DNA from 4 places in the Rhizobium sp. SG741 genome. Region 1 is predicted to be linked to each of the others. Evidence: predicted binding sites of a transcription regulator. Region 1 holds the regulator's gene; each other region holds the start of a gene.
What was found. The regulator LexA, encoded in region 1, represses DNA repair genes until DNA is damaged. The targets are predictions, from matches to a motif close to TGTTCNNNNTGTGTTCNG.

Region 1 (5,861 bases):
CGCTGGTAACCCTGACGGCTTACTATCTCATTTCCGGCTTTGGCGTGTCGGCCGAACGCGCCTTCATCATGATGGCGATCATGCTGGTTGCCGTGCTCTTCGACCGGCCGTCGATCAGTCTGCGCAACGTTGCGCTCTCGGCAATCGTCATTCTCAGCCTGTCGCCGTCGCAGGTGCTCGGACCGAGCTTTCAGATGTCCTACGCCGCGACGCTGGCGCTGGTATCCGGCTACACGCTTTGGAAACGGCGCCAGCATCGGGAAAATATTCTTTCGCGCTCCAGGCTCCTGAGCCCCCTGCTGTTCGTTACGCGCTTCTTCGGCGGCATATTGTCGACCTCCTTCATTGGCGGCGCGTCGACGGCGATCTTCTCGATCGAGCATTTTCACCGGTTGGCGACATACGGACTTGCAGCCAATCTCGCTGCGATGCCGATAGTCTCCTTCGTCGTCATGCCGTTTGGCATGGCGGCAATGTTGCTTATGCCATTTGGCCTCGACGGGCCCTTTTGGCAAATCACCGGCGAGGGACTGGAGTTGGTCATCGCTATCGCCAAAACGGTGGCGGGGTGGGGCGGCGATATTACCTTCGGCCGCCAGCCCGCCTGGCTTATGCCGACGTTCATCACAGGCTTTCTGCTCATGACGATGTTGCGAACGAGCGTGCGCCATGTGGGCCTGCTGTTGCTGCTTTCTTCCCTCGGCGTGGCAGCATTCGGCTCTGGCGTGCCCAAACCGGATCTCATGATTTCCGAGGATGGTGTTCTGGTTGCCTTGCGACAGGACGACATACTGGCAACAAATCGCGAAAGGCCGCAGGCTTTCATTTTCGAACAGTGGCAGAGGGCGCTGGTTGCGAGCGAGCATCAACCTCCGACTATCCTTCCTGTTAATAGCCGCCTTCCCCAGATCAGCAAGACGGATCATCGCCGGCGATTGAGCGTCGAAGAGCAGGGCGCAGTTCGCAAGGCAATGGATGAAGCACTCGACCAGGCCATGCAGGGCAGTTTTGCTTGCCAAAAGGGCGCATGGTGCGTCGCGATGCTTGAAAATGGCGCGATGCTGGTCACCATCGAGGACGCAGCTTACCTGTCGCCGGCCTGCGATACGGCCAATATCGTCGTCACTCCCGTACGACTACGCCTGGATCGCTGCCGCTCCGGCGCCATGCTTTTCACAGGCGCCACATTGCGGCAAACAGGGTCCATTGAGATGGACCTCAGCACCGACAAGCCAAATGTGGTTACTGCGTTCGAAAATCCACAGCGCCCATGGGCTCGGCACAGAACCTACGATTGGCGCACAGGCACATTCGGCGCGCCGATCGTCCGAGCATCACCGGTCAGTGATAACGGCGAATGAGGCCAACGAGCTTGCCTTGCACCTTGACGCGATCCGGCCCGAAGATGCGGGTCTCATAAGCGGGATTGGCTGCCTCGAGCGCGATGGAGGCCCCCTTGCGGCGGAAGCGCTTCAGCGTCGCTTCCTCGTCGTCGACGAGCGCGACGACGATATCGCCCGGATTGGCAGTCGTTGCATTGCGAATGATGACCGTATCGCCGTCAAAAATGCCGGCATCGATCATTGAATCGCCTCTTACTTCCAGCGCATAATGCTCGCCCGAGCCGAGCATGTCGGCAGGGACGGTTATGTCGTGGGTATTGTTTTGGATGGCCGAGATCGGAACGCCAGCGGCGATGCGGCCCATGACCGGTACCGAAACAGAGCTGTTCTGGTCGTCGTTCGCCACTTTTGGCGGAGCAGGCGGCGCAACTGGCTGGGGTTTGCCAAGGCTGCCTTCGATGACGCTCGGCGAAAAGCCGCGGCGCGGCTGCAGGCTTGGATTATAGGCATCCGGCAGCTTGATGACCTCAAGCGCTCTGGCCCTGTTCGGTAGCCGGCGGATGAACCCTCGTTCCTCCAAAGCCGTGATCAGACGGTGAATACCGGATTTGGATGCAAGATCCAGCGCGTCCTTCATCTCGTCGAAAGATGGTGGCACGCCGGACTCCTTCATCCGTTCGTGAATGAAGAGAAGCAGTTCCTGCTGCTTGCGCGTCAACATCGTCTTGGAACCCCAGAATCGAGAAAAGCGTGAAACAAATCCAGAACGGACACTATATGTTCCATATGTGTTCCGCAAGTACTTAAATTTCGGTAAAGCTTTGCACGGACAGTTAAATATTCGACATCACTGGGTGGACCCGATAAAAGTCTCATATGGTTATATCCGCGCTAACATATCGGAAAACATAAGGAAATGCTCTTTAGTGCTTCATTGGGCGCATGCAGCCTACCTTGAGTAGCTGACGCATGGATGAAAGCCATTTTCACGACATGCGATTCCGGTACCGATCAAAGAATCAGCCGCGTGATCTGGCGTCTTCGACAGGACATGCGGTCGTCTTGCGCCTCTATCGTCTTGCTTTCATCTTGAATTGGAGGATGGATGGGCGCAAACCTGCGGGCGCAGGAAAATAGGAGACATCATGACTTTGTCGCCGCATCCGCTGGATCATCTCGTATTGCCGACCGTCAATCTCGCTTTGGCGCGCGAGCGGCTCGGCAAGCTCGGTTTCACCGTCGCGCCCGACGCCCGGCATCCGTTCGGCACCGAGAATGCCTGCGTCTTCTTTGCGGACAAGACCTATCTTGAACCGCTGGCAGTGGCATCCCCTGAGCAATGTGAGGAGAGCGTCGGCGCGGGGAATGTCTTCGTTGCGCGCGATCAGGCCTATCGCTTCCGGCTCGGTGAAGACGGCTTTTCAGCCGTGGTGTTCGGCTCGGAGGATGCTGTCGCCGATGATGAGCGCTTTCGGGTAAGCGCCATCTCGGCGGGACGCATGCTGGATTTCTCGCGTCCCATGAAAATGCCGGATGGAACGGAGACCGTCGCCGGTTTTCGTCTCGCTTTCGCCGCCGATCTGCGTGCGCCGGATTTTCTGGCCTTCTGCTGCCAGCGCATCAATCCGCTGCCGGCCGATCGCAGCGTGCTGGAGCGCCATGAAAACGGCGTCACCGGCATTGCGCGGGTGGCGATATCGACACCCACCCCGGCCGCGTTCCGCACTTTCTTCGAAGCGATCGTCGGTGAACCCTGGATATCGGAACATTCTTTCGGTCTGACGATCAGGGCGGCCAATGCCGATATCGAGCTCCTGACGCCGGCAGGCATGGAAGCGTTTTACGATTTGCCTGTTCACTCGGACGATCCCGGCTTGCAGGCGCGCGCAATCCTTTTCAAAACACGCGATCTTTCCGTGACATCGTCGCATTTCGCTGCTAACGGCGTCACCTACACGCGTAAGAACAATCGTATATTGACAAGGCTGGCCCCCGGACCGGGCGCCCTGTTCGCCTTCGAGGAGATAGCATGAGCACGAATTCTGAAGTGATCGTCGGCGAGGGAGCCTCCAAGGTTCTGTTTTCCAACACCGCCAAGCTGTCGCTTATTGCTGGTCCGTGTCAGATGGAAAGCCGCGAGCATGCTTTTATGGTTGCTGGCGTCCTGAAGGAACTCTGCGGCAAGCTTGGCATCGGCCTTGTCTACAAATCCTCCTATGACAAGGCGAACCGGACTTCGCTCTCCGGCAAGCGCGGCATCGGCCTTGAAAAATCCATGGAAGTCTTTGCCGATCTGAAAAAGGAATACGGTTTTCCGGTCTTGACCGACATTCACACGGAAGAGCAGTGTGCTGTCGTCGCCAAGACGGTCGATATCCTGCAGATCCCGGCCTTCCTGTCGCGCCAGACAGACCTGCTGGTTGCCGCCGCCAAGACCGGCCGCGTCGTCAACGTCAAGAAGGGACAGTTTCTGGCTCCCTGGGACATGAAGAACGTGCTTGCCAAGCTGAACGACAGCGGTAACCCGAACATTCTTCTGTGCGAGCGCGGCGCCTCCTTCGGCTACAATACGCTGGTCTCCGACATGCGCTCGCTGCCTATCATGGCGGCGATGGGCGCGCCGGTGATTTTCGATGCGACCCATTCCGTGCAGCAGCCCGGCGGGCAGGGCGGTTCGACGGGCGGCGATCGCCGATTCGTCGAGACGCTGGCGCGCGCCGCCGTCGCCGTCGGCGTCGCCGGCGTTTTCGTCGAGACGCATGAAGATCCGGACAATGCGCCGTCGGACGGCCCGAACATGGTCTATCTGAAGGATATGCCGCGGCTTCTTGAGAAGCTGCTTGCCTTCGACGCCATCGCCAAGGCTTGAGAAATATCAGGCATTCAACAGGCTGACATGTATTTGCGTTACGGGGCCTGCAGGAGTGCGAAATCGGGGTGCGGAGCGGCATTGTAATTTCCGCGTCTTCGATTAAGACCATTTCAATCGATTTATAAACCAGCGAGCAGGAAGCTATCATGACCGCAATCACCGACATTATCGCCCGCGAGATTCTCGACAGCCGTGGCAATCCGACTGTCGAAGTCGATGTCTACCTCGAAGATGGCAGCATGGGCCGCGCGGCGGTTCCGTCGGGTGCGTCGACCGGCGCGCATGAAGCCGTCGAGCTTCGCGACGGCGGCAAGCGCTATCATGGCAAGGGCGTGGAGAAGGCTGTCGAAGCCGTTAATACCGAGATATTCGACGCGATCGGCGGCATGGACGCTGAAAATCAGATCCAGATCGACGACATCATGATCGAGCTTGACGGCACGCCGAACAAGTCCCGCATCGGCGCCAATGCCATCCTCGGCGTATCGCTCGCCGCCGCCAAGGCAGCTGCCCAGAGTGCAAACCTGCCGCTCTATCGCTACGTCGGCGGCGCTCACGCTCGCCTGCTCCCGGTTCCGATGATGAACATCATCAACGGCGGCGCCCATGCCGACAATCCGATCGATTTCCAGGAATTCATGATCCTGCCGCTCGGTGCAGACACTTTCCGCGATGCCGTGCGCATGGGCTCGGAAGTATTCCACGTCCTCAAGAAGGAACTGGCTTCGCAGGGTCATAACACAAATGTCGGTGACGAAGGTGGCTTTGCGCCTGGCCTCTCCAGCGCCCCTGCCGCTCTCGACTTCATCATGAAGTCGATCGAAAAAGCCGGCTACAAGCCGGGCGAAGAAATCGCTCTTGGCCTTGATTGCGCTTCGACCGAGTTCTTCAAGGACGGCAAGTACGTGCTCGAAGGCGAAGGCCGCACGCTGGAATCCGGCGCCATGGCCGAATATCTCGCTGAACTCGCCGCCAACTACCCGATCGTTTCGATCGAAGACGGCATGGCCGAGGACGACTGGGAAGGCTGGAAGACGCTCACCGACCTGATCGGCAAGAAGACGCAGCTCGTCGGCGACGACCTGTTCGTCACCAACTCCGCTCGTCTGCGCGATGGCATCCGCATGGGCGTCGCCAACTCGATCCTCGTCAAGGTCAACCAGATCGGCACGCTGACGGAAACGCTCGACGCTGTCGAAACCGCGCACAAGGCCAACTACACGGCCGTCATGTCGCACCGCTCCGGTGAAACCGAGGACTCGACCATCGCCGATCTCGCGGTTGCCACCAACTGCGGTCAGATCAAGACCGGCTCGCTGTCGCGCTCCGATCGTCTTGCCAAGTACAACCAGCTCATCCGCATCGAAGAAGGTCTCGGCCCGCAGGCGAAGTATGCCGGCCGCTCCATTCTTCGTGGCTGAGCTTGACCCGCAGGATCCGTCGGATTTTGCTGTTCATATTCGCTGATCTTGAACCGCGCCCTCGGGCGCGGTTTTTTGTTGGGCGCGCGGTAGAGTCAACGGACGGTTAATCTCTCACGGCTAAAGTTGCTCTAGGTGTTTGATTTGACGTGATCTTATCCGCAGCCGCAATGCTTCCGTCGCATCGTCTGAGGTTTGAGATTGCCTACGGCAGGGCGTTTCGAG
Region 2 (5,861 bases), 260 kb from region 1:
GCGATGTTCGCCCTCAGCCTTCACGCCGGTCGCCTCTTCGGAGGCTTCGATCAGTGCGCGGAAGAGATCGATGTCGTAGTTGTCGTGCTTGCCCTGCAGCACGGCGGCAACGCGCTCGAGACCCATGCCAGTGTCGATCGACGGACGCGGCAGATCGACACGCTCCTGCTTGCTGATCTGCTCGAACTGCATGAAGACGAGATTCCAGATCTCGATGAAGCGATCACCGTCTTCTTCCGGCGAGCCGGGAGGGCCGCCCCAGATATGATCGCCGTGGTCATAGAAAATCTCCGAACAGGGGCCACAGGGACCGGTATCGCCCATCGCCCAGAAATTGTCGCTGGTGGCGATACGAATGATCTTGTCGTCAGAGAGGCCGGCGATCTTCTTCCACAGATTATAGGCGTCGTCGTCAGTGTGATAGACCGTGACCAGCAGGCGCTTGGCGTCGAGGCCGAATTCCTTGGTGATCAGATTCCAGGCAAGCTCGATGGCGCGCTCCTTGAAATAGTCGCCAAAGGAGAAATTGCCGAGCATTTCGAAGAAGGTATGATGGCGGGCGGTATAGCCGACATTGTCGAGGTCGTTATGCTTGCCGCCGGCGCGCACGCATTTCTGCGCTGTCGACGCCGTCGTATAGGGCCGCTGCTCCAACCCGGTGAAAACGTTCTTGAACTGCACCATGCCGGCATTGGTGAACATCAATGTCGGATCGTTGCGCGGCACCAGCGGGCTCGACGGCACGATCTCGTGGCCGTTTTTCTTAAAATAGTCGAGGAAGGTCGACCGGATTTCATTCACACCGCTCATATTGGGCCCTTCAGTACTGCCATCAGCAACTTGCGTCAAAGTCAGTGGCTTTTATCGTTCGCTCCCGGCCCTGTCCAGCCGCACGAACAAAACCGGCCGCACATCTCTTGGACAATGCGGCCGGTTTCGGATTTTGGTCTTATATCAGGCCCGGGATCGCTCCCTGAAACCGCTATTCCGCAGCGGCGTCGCCATCATCGGCATCAGGGCCGCCATTCTGCAGGAAGCGATCGGCGATCAAGCCGGCATTCTGGCGCAGTGACAACTCGATCTCGCGGGCGAGATCCGGATTGTCGCGCAGGAAGAGTTTCGCATTCTCGCGACCCTGGCCGAGGCGCTGGCTGTTATAGGAGAACCAGGCGCCGGACTTTTCGACGATGCCGGCCTTGACGCCGAGATCCACCAGTTCGCCGGTTTTGGAAACACCCTCGCCATACATGATGTCGAATTCCACCTGCTTGAAAGGCGGCGCCATCTTGTTCTTGACGACCTTGACGCGGGTCTGGTTGCCGACAACCTCTTCACGCTCCTTGACGGCGCCGATACGGCGGATGTCGAGGCGGACCGAGGCATAGAACTTCAGTGCGTTGCCGCCGGTCGTCGTTTCCGGCGAGCCGAACATGACACCGATCTTCATGCGGATCTGGTTGATGAAGATCACCATGCAATTGGACTTCGAGATCGAAGCGGTGAGCTTGCGCAGCGCCTGGCTCATCAAACGAGCCTGCAGGCCCGGCAGGCTGTCACCCATCTCGCCTTCGATTTCGGCACGCGGCGTCAACGCCGCGACGGAGTCGATGACGAGAACATCGATAGCGCCGGAGCGCACCAGCGTGTCGGTAATTTCAAGCGCCTGTTCGCCGGTGTCGGGCTGCGAGATCAGCAGGTTCTGCAGGTCGACGCCGAGCTTGCGGGCGTAGACCGGATCGAGCGCGTGTTCGGCGTCGACGAAGGCGCAGATGCCGCCCTTCTTCTGCGCTTCGGCGATCGTCTGCAGCGCCAGCGTCGTCTTACCGGAGCTTTCCGGCCCATAGATTTCGATGATACGCCCCTTCGGCAAGCCGCCGATGCCCAGCGCAATATCGAGGCTCAGGGAGCCAGTGGAAACCGTTTCTATTTCGACCACGTTCTCGTTGGAGCCGAGCTTCATGATCGAGCCCTTGCCGAACGACCGCTCAATTTGAGAGAGTGCCGCTTCAAGTGCTTTGCTTTTATCCACCGATTTGTCCTCTACAAGCCGCAAAGAATTCTGAGACATTCGATCCACCTTTAGGTTATTGAAGCCGCTCTAGCAATGTCGCCGCCGATGAGAATTCTGTACTCTATTTGTTCTCCAATCACAAGAGCACAACAAGCAATTGAAAGAAAAAGGTAAAATGAATTCCGTTCTACTTTTGTTTTCTCCTTTCTTCCCAAGCACTTACGAGTCCGCGACGATCGGATCAGGCTTGTTGGCGGCCGGTCCGATTCGCCTTTTTGATTGCTGAGGAAAACCATATGGCGAAGAAGATTCTCGTTCTTGGCGGCGCCCATGTCGACCGTCGCGGTCGCATCTTCGGCGAGACGGCGCCGGGCGCCAGCAATCCGGGAGCATGGTTCGAGGAGCCCGGCGGCGGCGGCTTCAATGCAGCCCGCAATCTCGCCCGCCTAGGCTTCGACGTAAAGCTGATCTCGCCCCGCGGCGGCGACCCCTCCGGAGAGATGGTGGCCGAGGCCGCCAGCCACGCCGGCATCGACGACAAGCCTTTCGTGTTCCTCGACCGCAAGACACCGAGCTACACCGCGATCCTAGAACGCGACGGCAATCTGGTCATCGCGCTTGCGGACATGGAGCTCTACAAGCTGTTCGTCCCCAGGCGCCTGGCGATTCGCGCCGTTCGCAATGCATTCGAGGCGACCGACCTCGTTCTTTGCGACGCCAATCTGCCGGCCGAGACGCTGAGTGCCATCACAGCAAGGGCGTCCTTCTGCGGCAAACCCGTCGCCGCCATCGCGATTTCGCCTGCGAAGGTGGTTCGGCTGAAGCCGTGCCTTGCCGGCATCGATCACCTGTTCCTCAACGAAGCCGAGGCCGCGGCGCTGACGGAGAGCCGTCCGGAAGACCCGCGCGAATGGGTGAGCGAATTGCGCGCACTCGGTCTGCGGAGCGGCGTGATCACCCGCGGCAAGCGCGAACTGATCGCGTTCTCGCGCGATGTCGTCATCAGCCTGCAGCCGCCCATCGTCGACAATGTCGCCGATGTCACCGGCGCGGGAGATTCGCTTGCCGCAGGAGTTCTGGCCGCCCTGCTCGCCGGCCACGACCTTGGCGAGGCCGTGCGTCACGGTGCTGCTGCGGCGGCAATCACCGTGCAGTCGCCCTTCGCCACCGCCGAAAATCTCACACCCGAGCTGCTAAAGACGACGTTGGCCCTTGTTCCAGAGGCCGCTATACTGTCATGAAGCCTGCTCAAATCGCCTCTACCGTTTCAGTCAATTGGACACGACCATGACCAAGCCTATCTCGCCACTGCTTCCGATCTCCTATTCGAAGGAAGTCGCTGCGGCAAAGCTGCGCGGCGCGCCGCTCGTCGCGCTGGAATCGACCATCATCACCCATGGCATGCCCTACCCCGGCAATATCGAGATGGCCCGCAGCGTCGAGGCGATCATCCGGCAGGAAGGCGCAGTGCCGGCAACCATCGCCGTCATCCACGGCGTTTTGCATATCGGCCTTGAGCCGGAAGAGTTGCAGGCGCTCGCCAAGACCGAAGCCGCCATGAAGGTGTCGCGCGCCGATCTCGCCTTCGCGATCGCCGAGCGCCGCACCGGTGCGACCACGGTCGCCGCCACGATGATCGCCGCCGCCCGCGCCGGCATCAAGGTTTTCGCCACTGGCGGCATCGGCGGCGTGCATCGCGGCGCGGAGGAAAGCTTCGATATCTCGGCCGACCTCGAAGAACTTTCCCGCACCGGCGTCATCGTCGTCTGCGCCGGCGCCAAGGCGATCCTCGATATTCCGAAGACGCTGGAAGTGCTGGAAACCCGCGGCGTGCCCGTCGTCACCTATGACAGCGCGGAATTCCCGGCCTTCTGGTCGCGCTCCTCCGGCCTGCCGAGCCCGCTGACGCTGAACAGCCCCGCGGCAATCGCCAACTTCCAGACCACCCGCGAACAGCTCGGCATCGATGGCGGCATGTTGATCGCCAATCCGGTGCCGGAAGCCGACGAAATTCCGCGCGAGGAAATGGAAATCTACATCCAGCGCGCCCTCGACAGCGCCGAACGCGACGAAATCACCGGCAAGGCGGTCACCCCGTACCTGCTCGGCACCATCTTCGACATCACCGACGGTCGCAGCTTGAAGACCAACATCGCGCTTGTCGAAAACAATGCGCGGCTTGCCGCCGAAATCGCCGTCGCCCTGGCGGAATAACAAACGGAACCTCGCAGCCGCCCTACGTCAATGTGAACAGACCAAGGGCGGCTCGCAATTCAGCGAGGGTCGACTCCGTCCGCTCCCTTGCCTTCAGCGTGCCCTCCCGCAATATCCCCATTACATAGTCCGGTTCGCTGGCAATCCGGGCGCGACGCTCGCGGATCGGCGCAAGCAGCGCCTGTAAAAAGCCGTCCAGATGTTTCTTCAGGGTGACGTCGCCCAACCCACCCTGCCGATATCGCGCCTTCAGCTCGTCCACGAATTGCCGATCGTCGCAGAAGGCGTCCAGATAGGTAAAGACGACATTGCCCTCGATCCTTCCAGGATCGCTAACGCGTATGTGGTCGGGATCGGTATACATGCGCCGTACGGCATCGCGAATATGGTCCGGCGAAGCCGAGAGCGGGATGCCGTTGCCCTGCGACTTGCTCATCTTTGCCTTTCCGTCGACGCCCGGCAGGCGACCGACGGTCGGCACCATGGCCTCCGCCTCGACAAGGATATCGCGGCCGACCTGCCGGTTGAGGCGGCGGACGATCTCGTTGGTCTGTTCTATCAGAGGCGCCTGATCCTCGCCGACGGGCACGACCGTTGCCTTGAAGGCGGTGATATCGGCCGCCTGGGCCACGGGATAGCAGAGGAAGCCGGCGGGTATATCGCGCTCGAAGCCGCGAAGCTGGATTTCCGTCTTGATCGTCGGGTTGCGCTCCAGGCGGCCGACCGTGACGAAATTCATATAGAGCAGCGTCAGTTCCGCCAGCGCAGGCAGCGCGGATTGCACGCAGATCGCCGTCTCTACGGGATCGATGCCGACGGCGAGATAATCGAGGGCGACTTCGAGAACGTTGCGACGGACCTTCTCCGGATCGTGGGCATTGTCGGTCAGCGCCTGTGTATCCGCCAGCAGCAAGAACTGCCTATGGCTGCGCTGGAGCGCGACGCGACTCTTCAGCGATCCGACATAATGGCCGAGATGGAGCGGCCCTGTGGTCCGGTCGCCCGTCAGGATGACGGGGCGGGTATCGATAGAGGAAGACATTTTTTGCTCCGCAAAAGGAGCCGCCGTAGTCGGGAAGGAAAACTGAAATGACGATGCCTACCGGATCACGGCGGCAAAGGTCGATTTCAAGACATGACGACTGCCGCTCCTAGAGGGAGCGCCACCACATACGGAAAATTGGCTTGGCAGGATCGATCATGCGCAGTTGATATCACTCATGCGCCGGCATCGGCAATATCGGCGGAGAAAAATCGCTCCGAATGGAAAATACCCCGCCTATCGGTCCAGCGTTTCCCGCACGACGACCGCGAGCTGCTTCAGCGAGAACGGCTTCGGCAGGAAGCCGAACTGCGCGTCGGCCGGCAGATTGCGGGCGAAGGCATCCTCTGCATAGCCCGAGACGAAGATGAACTTCATATCCGGATATTTCTTGCGCAACTCGCGCAGCAGCGTCGGACCGTCCATCTCAGGCATGACGACATCGGAGACGACAACATCCACCTGACCATCGAGCTCGTCCAGGATCTCCATTGCTTCGACGCCGGAGCCCGCCTCGTAGACGGTGTAGCCGCGTGTCTCCAGCATGCGCTTGCCGCCACGGCGCACTGCCTCCTCGTCCTCGACCAGCAACAC
Region 3 (5,861 bases), on a different contig from region 1:
GAAAAATCGGCGAAGTTCTGCACGCGCATCTTGTCGAGCACGCTCTTGTAGGTATCGAGCGGATGGGCGGTCAGATAGAAGCCGAGCACCTGAAATTCGCGCAGCAGGCGCTCCGAGGCAAGCCACGGCGTATAAGGCGGCAATGCGATCTTCTCAGGCCCGGACGCAGCGCTTCCGAACATGTCGTGCTGACCGCTGCGCTTGTTTTCCTGCGCCACTTGCGCATAACCCATGATCCGATCGATCCCGCCGATCAGCTGCGCGCGGTCGAGCTCGAAACAATCGAAGGCGCCGGCGGAAATCAGGCTTTCCAAAACGCGACGGTTGATCTGCTTCGGATCGATGCGCAGGCAGAAATCCTCGATGCTGGCAAATGGCTGATCGCCGCGCACCTCGACAATGTGCTGCACGGCGGATTCGCCGACGCCCTTGATGGCGGCCAGTGCATAATAGATGCGGTTTTCGCCGGTCTCGAAATGGCGGAAGGAGGTCTGGACCGAGGGCGCGATGACCTCGATGCCCAGGCGCTTGGCATCCTGACGAAAGTCGTTGACCTTGTCAGTGTTGGCCATATCCAGCGTCATCGACGCCGCCAGGAACTCCACCGGATAATGCGCCTTCATATAGGCGGTCTGATAGGAGACGATGGCGTAGGCGGCGGCGTGGGACTTGTTGAAGCCGTAATTGGCGAACTTGGCCAAGAGATCGAAGATGACGTCCGCCTGCCCCTTCGACACCTCGTTCTTGACGGCGCCATCGACGAAACGCTCACGCTGCTGGTCCATCTCCGCCTTGATCTTCTTACCCATGGCGCGGCGCAGAAGATCGGCCTCGCCGAGCGAATAGCCCGACAGCACCTGGGCGACCTGCATCACCTGTTCCTGGTAGACGATGACGCCCTGCGTCTCCTTCAGAAGGTAGTCGATCTTCGGATGGATCGATTCGATCTCTTCCTCACCGTGCTTGCGGGCATTGTAGACCGGGATATTCTCCATCGGGCCGGGGCGATAGAGCGCCACCAGCGCGATAATGTCCTCGATGCAGTCCGGGCGCATGCCGATGAGAGCCTTGCGCATGCCCGCACTTTCCACCTGGAACACGCCGACCGTTTCGCCACGCGAGAGCATATCGTAGGTCGGCTTATCCTCGAGTGGGATGCTGGCAAGATCGATCGCGATGCCGCGCTTGGCGACGAAATCGACGGCTGTCTTCAGGACCGTCAGCGTCTTCAAGCCGAGGAAGTCGAACTTCACCAGGCCGGCCTGCTCGACCCATTTCATATTGAACTGGGTGACCGGCATGTCGGAGCGCGGATCGCGATACATCGGCACTAGCTTGGAGAGCGGCCGGTCGCCGATGACGATGCCGGCGGCATGTGTCGAGGCGTGACGGTAAAGTCCTTCGATCTTCTGGGCGATATCGAGCAGGCGGGCGACGACCGGTTCCTTGTCAGCCTCCTCCTGCAGGCGCGGCTCTTCCTCGATCGCCTTGCTGAGCGGTGTCGGATTGGCAGGATTGTTCGGCACCAGTTTGCAGATCTTGTCGACCTGGCCGTAGGGCATCTCCAGCACGCGGCCGACGTCGCGAAGGGCGGCGCGCGCCTGCAGCGAACCGAAGGTGATGATCTGCGCCACCTGCTCGCGGCCATACTTGGCCTGCACGTAGCGGATCACCTCTTCGCGCCGATCCTGGCAGAAGTCGATATCGAAGTCCGGCATCGAGACGCGTGATGGATTGAGGAAGCGCTCGAACAGCAGCGAGAAGCGCAGTGGATCGACGTCGGTGATCGTCAGCGCATAGGCGACCAGCGAGCCTGCGCCCGAACCACGGCCCGGCCCGACGGGAATATCATGCCGCTTGGCCCATTTGATGAAGTCGGCAACGATCAGGAAGTAGCCGGGGAATTTCATACCCTCGATAACGCCGAGCTCGAATTCCAGCCGCTCCCGATAGTCCTTTTCCACATAGCCCGGCGCCATGCCGAGCGAAGCGAGACGCTGATCAAGACCCTCGACCGCCTGAGCGCGCAACTCCGCCGATTCGGCGCGATCAGCCTCTTCCTCATCATCGGCGGCGCCGGTGAAGCGTGGCAGGATCGGCTTGCGCGTTTGCAGAACGAAGGAGCAGCGCCGAGCAATCTCGACGGTATTCTCCAGCGCCTCTGGCAGATTGGAGAACAGCTTCGCCATATCGGCACGGCTCTTCAGATAGTGATCAGGCGTCAGGCGGAAACGCGTATCGTCCGAGACGATGGCATTGTGAGCGACCGCCATAAGGGCGTCGTGGGCATCGTAATCGTCGCGGGTGGGGAAAAAAGCCTCGTTGGTGGCAACCAGCGGAAGCGCATGCTCATAGGCGAGTGCGAGCATCTTTTGTTCGTGACGGCGATCATAGGTGCCGTGGCGCTGCAGTTCGACATACAGCCTGTCGCCGAACAGCCGCTTCAGCGTCAGCAGCCGGGATAGCGCCTGTGGCGCATGCCCCTCTTTCAGCGCTATATCGACCGGCCCGCCGAGCGAGCCGGTAAGCGCGATCATGCCCTCGGTGCCGATCTCCTCCAGCCACGAGGCGGTGATGTGAACGGCATGATTGCCCTCGCCGCCGAGGTAGGCACGGCTGATCAGATCGACAAGACGCTCATAGCCCCGCTCCGTGGCGGCGAGCAGGACGATGGAGGGCAGCTTGGCAAGGGCCTGTTGCGGCCCGCGCTTTTCGCCTTCGCCGCCATCCTCCATGTCGATCGATACCTGGCAGCCGATGATCGGCTGTAGCCCCTCCTCCATCGCCTTCTGGGAGAACTCCAGGGCGACGAAGAGATTGTTGGTATCGGTGATGGCAATAGCCGGCTGATTGTCGCCGGTGGCCTTGGCCAGTATCTTCTTGAGCGGCAGCGCGCCCTCAAGCAGGGAATAGGCGGAATGAACCCGGAGATGCACGAATTCCGGCGCCTCGCCAACTGGCGCAATCGCTGCACCGCTGCCACCCTTATCCGCCATCTCATACCCTTCCGCATGCCTGAATGAATCACCACCATTCTCGGCATTGCGGACGACAAAGTCCATGAGTTGCTCCCATCAAACTCGGGGGCAACGTGCTCGTATGGGAATAAAATTCACATCGCCATCATGATGAGGGAAAAGCTGGCGACGAACATCACGATGGAGGTGAATGCTGCAACGTCTCGAATGATATCGGTCATTTACGCGCTCCTTACTCGTTATGTTTCTTTTTTGTTCTATTTTTGTTCGGGAGTCAATAGATGCATCAATAAATTTCATCGTCCGATATTTCGTCTTGCCGATGGACGCTCGATCAACCCGAGGCTATGCAGGAACAAAGGGGAGATCATCATGAAATCACTGACTTATGCCGCCTTCACCCTGCTTTCGGTCGCGACCACGGCGCATGCCGGGGACGCCATTGCGCCCGACCGTATCATCGACGCGGCGATCGGCGACTGGAACAAGGACGGCAAGCCGGATCTCGCCCTGCTGGTCGCATCGGCTCCCGACGATCAGGCCGATAATCCGATCGGCATCTACATCTATCTGCGCGGTGGCGAACATGCGCTGCTGAATCTGGCAGTCAGCGCGCCGAACAAGATATGGGGCAGCGTGGGGCCTGACGGCATGGTCGGCCAGGAACCGTCGATCGCGGCACTGCCGAACGGATCCATCACTGTCACGTCGCAAAATGACAGCGTCGGACGCGACCGCTGGGAGCAGACGCTGACACTCGCCTACCGCAACAACAGCTTCGTCGTTGCCGGCTATACCTATGTGTCCCGCGATACGCTTGAACCCGATTCCGGCTACAACTGCGACTACAATGTCCTGACCGGCAAGGCGACAAAGAACGGCAAGGATATCAAGGCAGACGCCAGAACAGTCAAAATCGAGGACTGGCAGGACGACTTCGGCCAGAAAATCTGCGGAGACGGACAATAGCAACACAGCGTTTGTTCACTATATGTTCTTTACGCGCTGCACATTCCATGGCATTGTGGTCACTCACCATCATTGGAGAGGGCCATGCTGGATCTTGCCGAGCTGAACGATTTCATTGTCATCGCCAAGGCCGAGACCTATGTCGGAGATGGCGAGAGACTGCCGTCCTGCCGAAGCGGCTCGCATGACATCGGCTATGCCAATGGCCGCTGGCGCTATCTCGACAGCTATTTCGGTGGCACGGATTTCGCCGGGCAGGAGCTGGTCTGGCATGACGACGAGCCGGTCTGGGCGATGAACTACTTCGGCCGCATCGTCGAGCCGGACCTGATCGACGGGCGAAGCGCCGGCATGGTCATCAAATCAGCGCTGCTACGGCTTTATCTCGATGAAAAACGCTTTCTCGGCGGCTTCGAATTCGAACACGCCTTCGGCCATTACGTCGATCGCAGCACCGGCGGCTGCGACCATTTTATCGGTCACGAGGTCATCATGGTGAAGGAGCGCAAGGCCTACGAGCTGGATTATCGCGGCGGGCTGATCGTTCCGTAACGGGCGATCAGACCTCGACCACCTTGCCTTCGCTCAATGTGACGCGGCGGTCCATGCGGACTGCGAGTTCGTGATTATGCGTGGCGATCAATGCCGCCAGACCCGACTGCCGCACCAGCGCTTCAAGGGCATCGAAGACATAATGCGCCGTTGCGGGATCGAGATTGCCTGTCGGTTCATCGGCCAGCAGCACCAGAGGCGCATTGGCGACGGCGCGCGCAATGGCGACGCGTTGCTGTTCGCCGCCGGACAATTCGGCCGGGCGATGATCGCCGCGGTGGCCGATGCGCATGTAATCGAGAAGCTGGGCGGCGCGCTCACTCGCCTCCTTGCGGGAGAGACCTGAGATCAGTTGCGGCATCATGATATTTTCAAGCGCCGAAAATTCCGGCAGCAGATGGTGGAACTGATAGACGAAGCCGATTTCGCTGCGACGGACAGCCGTGCGCTTGTCGTCGGACAGGCCTTCGCATGCCTGACCGTTGATCAGCACTTCGCCGCTATCGGGATGCTCGAGCAGGCCGGCCACATGCAGGAGCGTCGATTTGCCGGTACCGGAGGGCGCAACCAGCGCGACGATCTCGCCGCTGCGCAGGGCGAAATCGGCTCCCTTCAGGATCGATAGCTGGGTATCGCCTTGCCCGTAATGACGCTCCACGCCCGAAAGCTGGAGAACGACGTTGCCTTTCATCAAATGCGAATTCCTTATTCGTAGCGCAGCGCCTGCACCGGATCGAGCCGCGAGGCACGCCAGGCCGGAAAGATCGTGGCAAGGAAAGACAGCGTCAGTGCCATCACGACGACGGAGACGGTCTCGCTCATATTCATCTGGGCCGGCAGCTTGCTGAGGAAGTAGACCTCCGGATTGAAGATCACCGTGCCCGAAATCCAGGAGAAGAACTGCCGGATGGATTCGATATTCAGGCAGACCAGGACACCGAGCAGAACGCCGGCGAATGTGCCCACCACGCCGATGGCCGCACCTGTCATGAAGAAGATGCGCATGATCGCCCCGGACGTCGCGCCCATGGTGCGCAGGATGGCGATATCGCTGCCCTTGTCCTTCACCAGCATGATCAGACCGGAAATGATATTTAGCGCAGCCACGAGGACGATCAGCGTCAGGATCATGAACATGGTGTTGCGCTCGACCTGCAGTGCCGAGAAGAAAGTCTCGTTGACCTGCCGCCAGTCGGTCAGGAACACTTGCCGACCCGCGGCAGCCTCGATCTTCGGCCTCAGCTCATCGACATCATCCGGATTGCTGACGAAGAGTTCTATCTTCTCGACGATGCCTTCGGCGTTGAAAAAGAGCTGTGATTCCTCCAGCGGCATGAAGACGACGGAGGAATCATATTCGGA
Region 4 (5,861 bases), on a different contig from region 1:
TGGGAACGACCTCATAGGGCGAGATATTGGGATGGGCATTGCCGAGGCGCACGGGCGGTTTGCCCGATATCAGATAGTTCATGTTCTGATTGGCGAGCACGGCCGACTGCACGTCGAGAAGCGCCATATCGACGAGTTGGCCTTCACCGGTCTTGAGCGCATGGATCAGGGCGGCCTCGATTGCCGAGACCGCATAGATACCGGTGAAGATATCGGCAATCGCAACGCCTGCCTTCATCGGTTGGCCGTCGGGCTCGCCGGTGATCGACATGAAGCCGGATATGCCCTGGACGATGTAGTCATAGCCTGCCAGGCCGGCATAAGGCCCTGTCTGTCCGAAGCCCGTGATAGAGCAATAGACGATCCTCGGATTGATCCTTTTCAGGCTTTCGTAGTCCAGGCCGTATTTGACCAGGCCGCCGAGCTTGAAATTCTCGATCACGACGTCGGCCGTCTTAACAAGCCGGCGCACGAGCTCCTGACCCTCTTCGTTCTTGAGGTCGGCGACGATGGAACGCTTGCCGCGATTGGCCGAATGATAATAGGCGGCCGAGAGATTTTCGCCATCCTTGCCCTCGACAAAGGGCGGGCCCCATTGGCGCGTGTCGTCGCCGCCGTCGGGATTTTCCACCTTGATGACGTCGGCGCCGAGATCGGCCAGCATCTGCCCCGCCCAGGGGCCGGCGAGCACACGAGCAAGCTCGATGACTCGAATACCGGACAGCGGAGGTTTCTTGGTTTTCTGGTCTGTCATGTCGACCCGCTCTCTCGCTTAAGGCGTGAATGCTGTTGCAGATGTATCGGATACCGGCTTGGAAGCAAAGCGCCGCTCGCGCCAGAGAATGTAGAGCCCGGAGCCGATGATGATGAATATTCCGAGCCACTTGATCGCATCCGGAAAGTTGCCGAAGACCAGCCAGCCGAAGATCGTCGCCGAGACGATCTCGAAATATTGCAGGGGAGCAAGCGTCGAGGCTGGCACGGCACGATAGGCGTGTACGGTGAGGATGCCGGCGGCGGCTGCGCTGGCGCCGACGCCGAGCAGATAAAGCATGGCAATCAGGTCCGGCAGGACGGGATCGAGGATGGCAGAACCGGTCGCACGGCCGATCGCAAGCAGGATCAGGCTGAAGCCGACGCCCCATATGCCCGTTTGAAACTGCATCGACCATGCATCCTCGCTATGGGAGACGACGCGCGTGATCATCACGTAGACGGCAATGCAGAGCGCGGTGACGACGGGCAAAAGCGCCACGAAACCGACCTCTTCGAAGCTTGGCTGGATGATCAGCATCGCGCCGAAAAAACCGACGGCGCAGGCCGTGTAGCGCCGCCAGCCGATGGTTTCCTTGAGGAAGATGCTGCTGAGAATGGTCAGCATCATCGGCTCGACGAAAAAGATGGCGATGGCATCGGCGACTTCCATGACCTGCAGCGTCGTCACGAACGAAACCATGGACAGCGTGAGCACGCCGGCGCGGATGGCATGCACGCCGCTGCGACGCCATGTCCATACGCCCCATTGTCCAAGCATGGCCATCATCGGCAGCGCAAAGAGCGATTGGAAGATGAAACGCGCGGCGGTGACTTCAGCCGGCGGAATGGTGGCTGCCGCGAGCTTGGAGAATATGTCGATGATCGGCGAGAGGACGACGGAGAGGAACATCATCAACAGGCCGAAGGTCAGCTCCGACTGCGGCAATCGAAGCGAGGTGCCGCTGCTGGCATTCATTGTAGAATTCCTTTGAGAATCAGTTCCTTGCCGTCACCTTCTCACACCAGTCGGCAAAGTCGGAAATGGCTTGGGCGGCGCCGATTTCGTTCAGCGTCTCGTGCCGCATGTCCGGATGGATCGCGGTTGTAATATGAGAGAAGCCGGCATTTTTCAAATGGTTTGACAGCCAGGAAATCGCTTTTCCGTTGTCGGTCGCCGGATCCTTGCCGCCTCCCGTCAGATGAATCGGCTTGTCACGCCGCAGCCGGTCGAGATAGGTCTTCTGCGGGGCGCGAAAGCTGAGCTCGAATATGTCAAGCCAGAGCGAGACAGATGCATTGAAGCCGCAGAGCGGATCGGCGATGTACTTGTCCACCTGCTCGGGAACGCGCGAAAGCCAGTCGAACTCGGTGTGGCGGTTCGGGATGGATTTGCCCCAGGTAGCGAAGGTCAGTTTCGGCAACGGCCCGCTGGGGACGTCCGATCCTTTGAACATGCGCTCCGTCTTCAGGATGAGCTGGGCGGCGCGGCCGGCGAGGCCGGGATTGAAGTTGGAGTTCCAGACCGCGACGGCATCGAATTTATCCGGATGCGTGACGACCGTGTTGAGGCTGATCAATCCTCCCATGGAGTGACCGAAGAGAATGATGGGCAGGCCGGGATGGGCCGTCGCGGCAAGCTCGCGCATGGCCAGCACATCAGAGATGACCTGCCCGACGCCGTTTCTTCGCGCGAAACGGCCGATTGGAGCGTCGGCAGCAATAGTCTCGCCATGGCCGCGATGATCATGGGCATAGACATGAAAGCCGCGCGCGGCCATGGCTTCAGCAAAAGCTGCGTAGCGGCGTGAATGTTCGGCAAGGCCATGAGATATCAGGAGGATGCCGCGTGCATCGCCTTTAGCCGGCGAATGATGATAGGCAATCGTCGCGCCCGTCGGGCTTTCCAGGCGTTGCGTCTCGGCGAACATGCATGGTTCCTCCCCATTTGGACGAAAGGTCATCATTCGGTTGATTGCAATGGATAACGATCGAAGCCCACAGAAATAAATCTTCGCAAGCCATGTGATTCAGGGTTGCATCTACTCAACCAAACTGCTTATTTGTTCCTATAATGTTCTAATTGGAGGCATGAAATGAAGCATTTGCTTCGGATATTTGCGGTTGTGCTCCTTTCGGCCGGAACGATCGCCAGCGCGGCGGCGCAGGAGCAGAGCAGAGGGCGGACGCGCTTTATACTGGCGGCGAGCTGGGAGCCGGCGTTTTGTGCGACGAACCAGAAGAAGGCGGAATGCCGGAACCAATCGTCGAACAACTATGACGCCACAAATTTCTCGCTGCACGGCCTTTGGCCGATGCGGCAGGAATATTGCGACGTTTCGGACGATTTGAAACAGGCCGACCGCAGCAGCGATTGGAAGGATCTACCGGCGGTTCAGCTGTCGCAGGAAGTCAAGGCAAAGCTCGACAAGGTCATGCCGGGCACCCAGTCCGGCCTCGAACGCCATGAATGGATCAAGCACGGCACATGCACGAAGCTCAGCGCCGATCAGTTTTTCTCGACCGCTGCCGGTTTGATCGCCGAACTCAATGCATCGGCTGTGCGCGATCTTTTCGCTGAGAATATCGGCAAGGAGTTGGATGCCGAAACCATCAAGGCCGCCTTCGACCAGAGCTTCGGCGAGGGTGCCAATGCGCGCATCAAGATGAGCTGCCGCCGGGTCGGCAATACCAGGATGATTTCGGAATTGACGATCGGCCTCTCCGAAGATGCGATCGATCCGCAGCAGGGCGGCGAGCCACGGCTTGGCAAACTGATCCAGGGTGCCGGCAGCACGTCGTTCGGGTGCGATCGCGGCGTGGTGGATGCGGCCGGTTTCTGAGGAAATACGGGCTTTATGACTCGGATAATGCCCTCGGACAAGGTTTCGCCGTTGCCCGAGGGCGGGGTTTCGCCTACATAGCGGCACAATTCACAATGTTGTCCGCCCGTGGAGTAACCCAAGCTATGGCACGTCAGTTCATTTATCATATGGCCGGTCTGAATAAGGCCTATGGCGCCAAGAAAATTCTCGAGAATATCCATCTCTCCTTCTACCCCGATGCCAAGATCGGTATTCTCGGTCCGAACGGTGCAGGTAAGTCGACTGTGCTGCGGATCATGGCCGGTCTCGATAAGGAGTATACCGGCGAGGCCTGGCTGGCCGAGGGTGCCACCATCGGCTATTTGGCGCAGGAGCCGCAGCTCGATCCGGCGAAGACGGCGCTCGAAAACGTCATGGAAGGCGTTGCGGCGAAGACTGACGTCCTCAATCGTTACAACGAACTGATGATGAACTATTCCGACGAGACGGCGGAAGAGGGCGCTAAGCTCCAGGACATCATCGACAGCCAGAATCTCTGGGACCTGGAAAGCCAGGTTGAGATGGCAATGGATGCGTTGCGCTGCCCGCCTGGCGATGCCGACGTCACCAAACTCTCCGGCGGCGAACGCCGTCGTGTGGCGTTGTGCAAGCTGCTGCTGTCGCAGCCGGACGTGCTGCTGCTCGACGAACCGACCAACCATCTGGACGCCGAAACCATCGCCTGGTTGGAAAAGCATCTGCGTGCCTATCCGGGCGCCGTGCTGATGATTACCCACGATCGCTACTTCCTGGATAACGTCACCGGCTGGATCCTCGAACTCGACCGCGGTCGCGGCATTCCCTACGAAGGCAACTACTCCTCCTACTTGCTGGCGAAGGCGAAGCGCATGCAGCAGGAAGGTCGCGAAGAGGCCGGTCGCCAGAAGGCGATCGCTCGCGAACAGGAATGGATCGCTTCCAGCCCGAAAGCCCGCCAGTCGAAGTCCAAGGCCCGTATCCGCGCCTATGACGAGTTGGTCGATGCCGCCGAGAACCAGCGTCCCGGCGATGCGCAGATCATTATTCCGGTCGGTGAGCGTCTCGGCCAGGTGGTCATCGAAATGGAAGGCATCAACAAGGGTTATGGCGACCGAATGTTGATCGAAGGTCTGTCGCTGAAGCTGCCGCCGGGCGGTATCGTCGGCGTCATCGGTCCGAACGGCGCCGGCAAGACGACGCTTTTCCGCATGATCACCGGCCAGGAAAAGCCGGATAGCGGCAGCATCCGCATCGGCGACAGCGTTCATCTCGGCTATGTCGACCAGAGCCGTGACGCACTCGATGGCGGCAAGACCGTCTGGGAAGAGATTTCCGGCGGCGCCGAAGTCATCAAGCTCGGCAAGTATGAAATGAATTCGCGCGCTTATTGCGCGACCTTCAATTTCAAGGGCGGCGACCAGCAACAGAAGGTCGGTAACCTCTCGGGCGGCCAGCGCAACCGCGTGCATCTTGCCAAGATGCTGAAGGCCGGCGGCAACGTTCTGCTGCTCGACGAACCGACCAACGACCTTGATACGGAAACGCTTGGCGCTCTCGAGATCGCGCTTGAAAACTTTGCCGGTTGCGCCGTCATCATCAGCCACGATCGCATGTTCCTTGATCGTCTGGCCACGCATATCCTCGCTTTCGAAGGCGATAGCCATGTCGAATGGTTCGAAGGCAACTTCGAGGATTACGAACAGGACAAGATGCGCCGTCTCGGCGTTGACAGCATCAATCCGAGCCGCGTCACCTATAAGCGCCTGACGCGATAAGCTTCTGCTTTTGCTCTTCGAAAACCCCGGCTTGACCGGGGTTTTTGTTTATCCGGCGTTGGCATTCGGTGTTCCGTTTTCGGCAGAAACTAACAGATTTCCGATGTCAAACCGCGTCGGCGATCGTTTGGCTCTTGCAGAATGCACCCAAATCACATAAAGATATCTTTATATCTTGATTGGGTGTGGAATGACTGATGTTGTGAAGCTCGGCTTGGATGAGGTTGTGGACGTGCTGAAAGCCGTCGGCGAGCCCACGCGGCTGCGGCTACTGGCACTTCTTGCCGCCGGCGATCTGACAGTCACCGATCTTACCGAAATTCTCGGCCAATCACAGCCCCGCATTTCGCGGCATCTGAAACTGCTTGGAGAAGCGGGCCTGATCGACCGCTATCAGGAAGGCGCCTGGGCCTATTTCCGACTGAAGCAGGACGGCAAGGCCGTGATGATGGCACGAACGCTTCTGCGCCATACGGCGGAGAAGGATTCC

Region 2: recA (recombinase RecA) is a predicted target of LexA. The motif match lies at 2,127-2,144, and genes of this name have one in related genera.
Region 3: dnaE (DNA polymerase III subunit alpha) is a predicted target of LexA. The motif match lies at 3,232-3,249, and genes of this name have one in related genera.
Region 4: FHT29_RS23360 (ribonuclease) is a predicted target of LexA. The motif match lies at 2,818-2,835, and genes of this name have one in related genera.

The regions. Positions count from the first base shown of each region.
Region 1 is NZ_JAAZQP010000004.1:176,999-182,859, forward strand. It holds gene FHT29_RS12365 (ComEC/Rec2 family competence protein) at 1-1,361, shown strand, start outside; gene lexA (transcriptional repressor LexA) at 1,342-2,064, opposite strand; gene FHT29_RS12375 (VOC family protein) at 2,489-3,376, shown strand; gene kdsA (3-deoxy-8-phosphooctulonate synthase) at 3,373-4,212, shown strand; gene eno (phosphopyruvate hydratase) at 4,362-5,636, shown strand.
Region 2 is NZ_JAAZQP010000004.1:437,251-443,111, forward strand. It holds gene alaS (alanine--tRNA ligase) at 1-810, opposite strand, end outside; gene recA (recombinase RecA) at 983-2,068, opposite strand; gene FHT29_RS13690 (carbohydrate kinase family protein) at 2,308-3,252, shown strand; gene FHT29_RS13695 (pseudouridine-5'-phosphate glycosidase) at 3,299-4,225, shown strand; gene trpS (tryptophan--tRNA ligase) at 4,248-5,267, opposite strand; gene FHT29_RS13705 (PAS domain-containing sensor histidine kinase) at 5,505-5,861, opposite strand, start outside.
Region 3 is NZ_JAAZQP010000008.1:261,737-267,597, reverse strand. It holds gene dnaE (DNA polymerase III subunit alpha) at 1-2,996, opposite strand, end outside; gene FHT29_RS21485 (hypothetical protein) at 3,351-3,947, shown strand; gene FHT29_RS21480 (DUF5680 domain-containing protein) at 4,032-4,499, shown strand; gene FHT29_RS21475 (ABC transporter ATP-binding protein) at 4,507-5,190, opposite strand; gene FHT29_RS21470 (lipoprotein-releasing ABC transporter permease subunit) at 5,205-5,861, opposite strand, start outside.
Region 4 is NZ_JAAZQP010000010.1:16,565-22,425, forward strand. It holds gene FHT29_RS23345 (CaiB/BaiF CoA-transferase family protein) at 1-754, opposite strand, end outside; gene FHT29_RS23350 (DMT family transporter) at 773-1,732, opposite strand; gene FHT29_RS23355 (alpha/beta hydrolase) at 1,752-2,684, opposite strand; gene FHT29_RS23360 (ribonuclease) at 2,850-3,596, shown strand; gene ettA (energy-dependent translational throttle protein EttA) at 3,722-5,371, shown strand; gene FHT29_RS23370 (metalloregulator ArsR/SmtB family transcription factor) at 5,562-5,861, shown strand, end outside.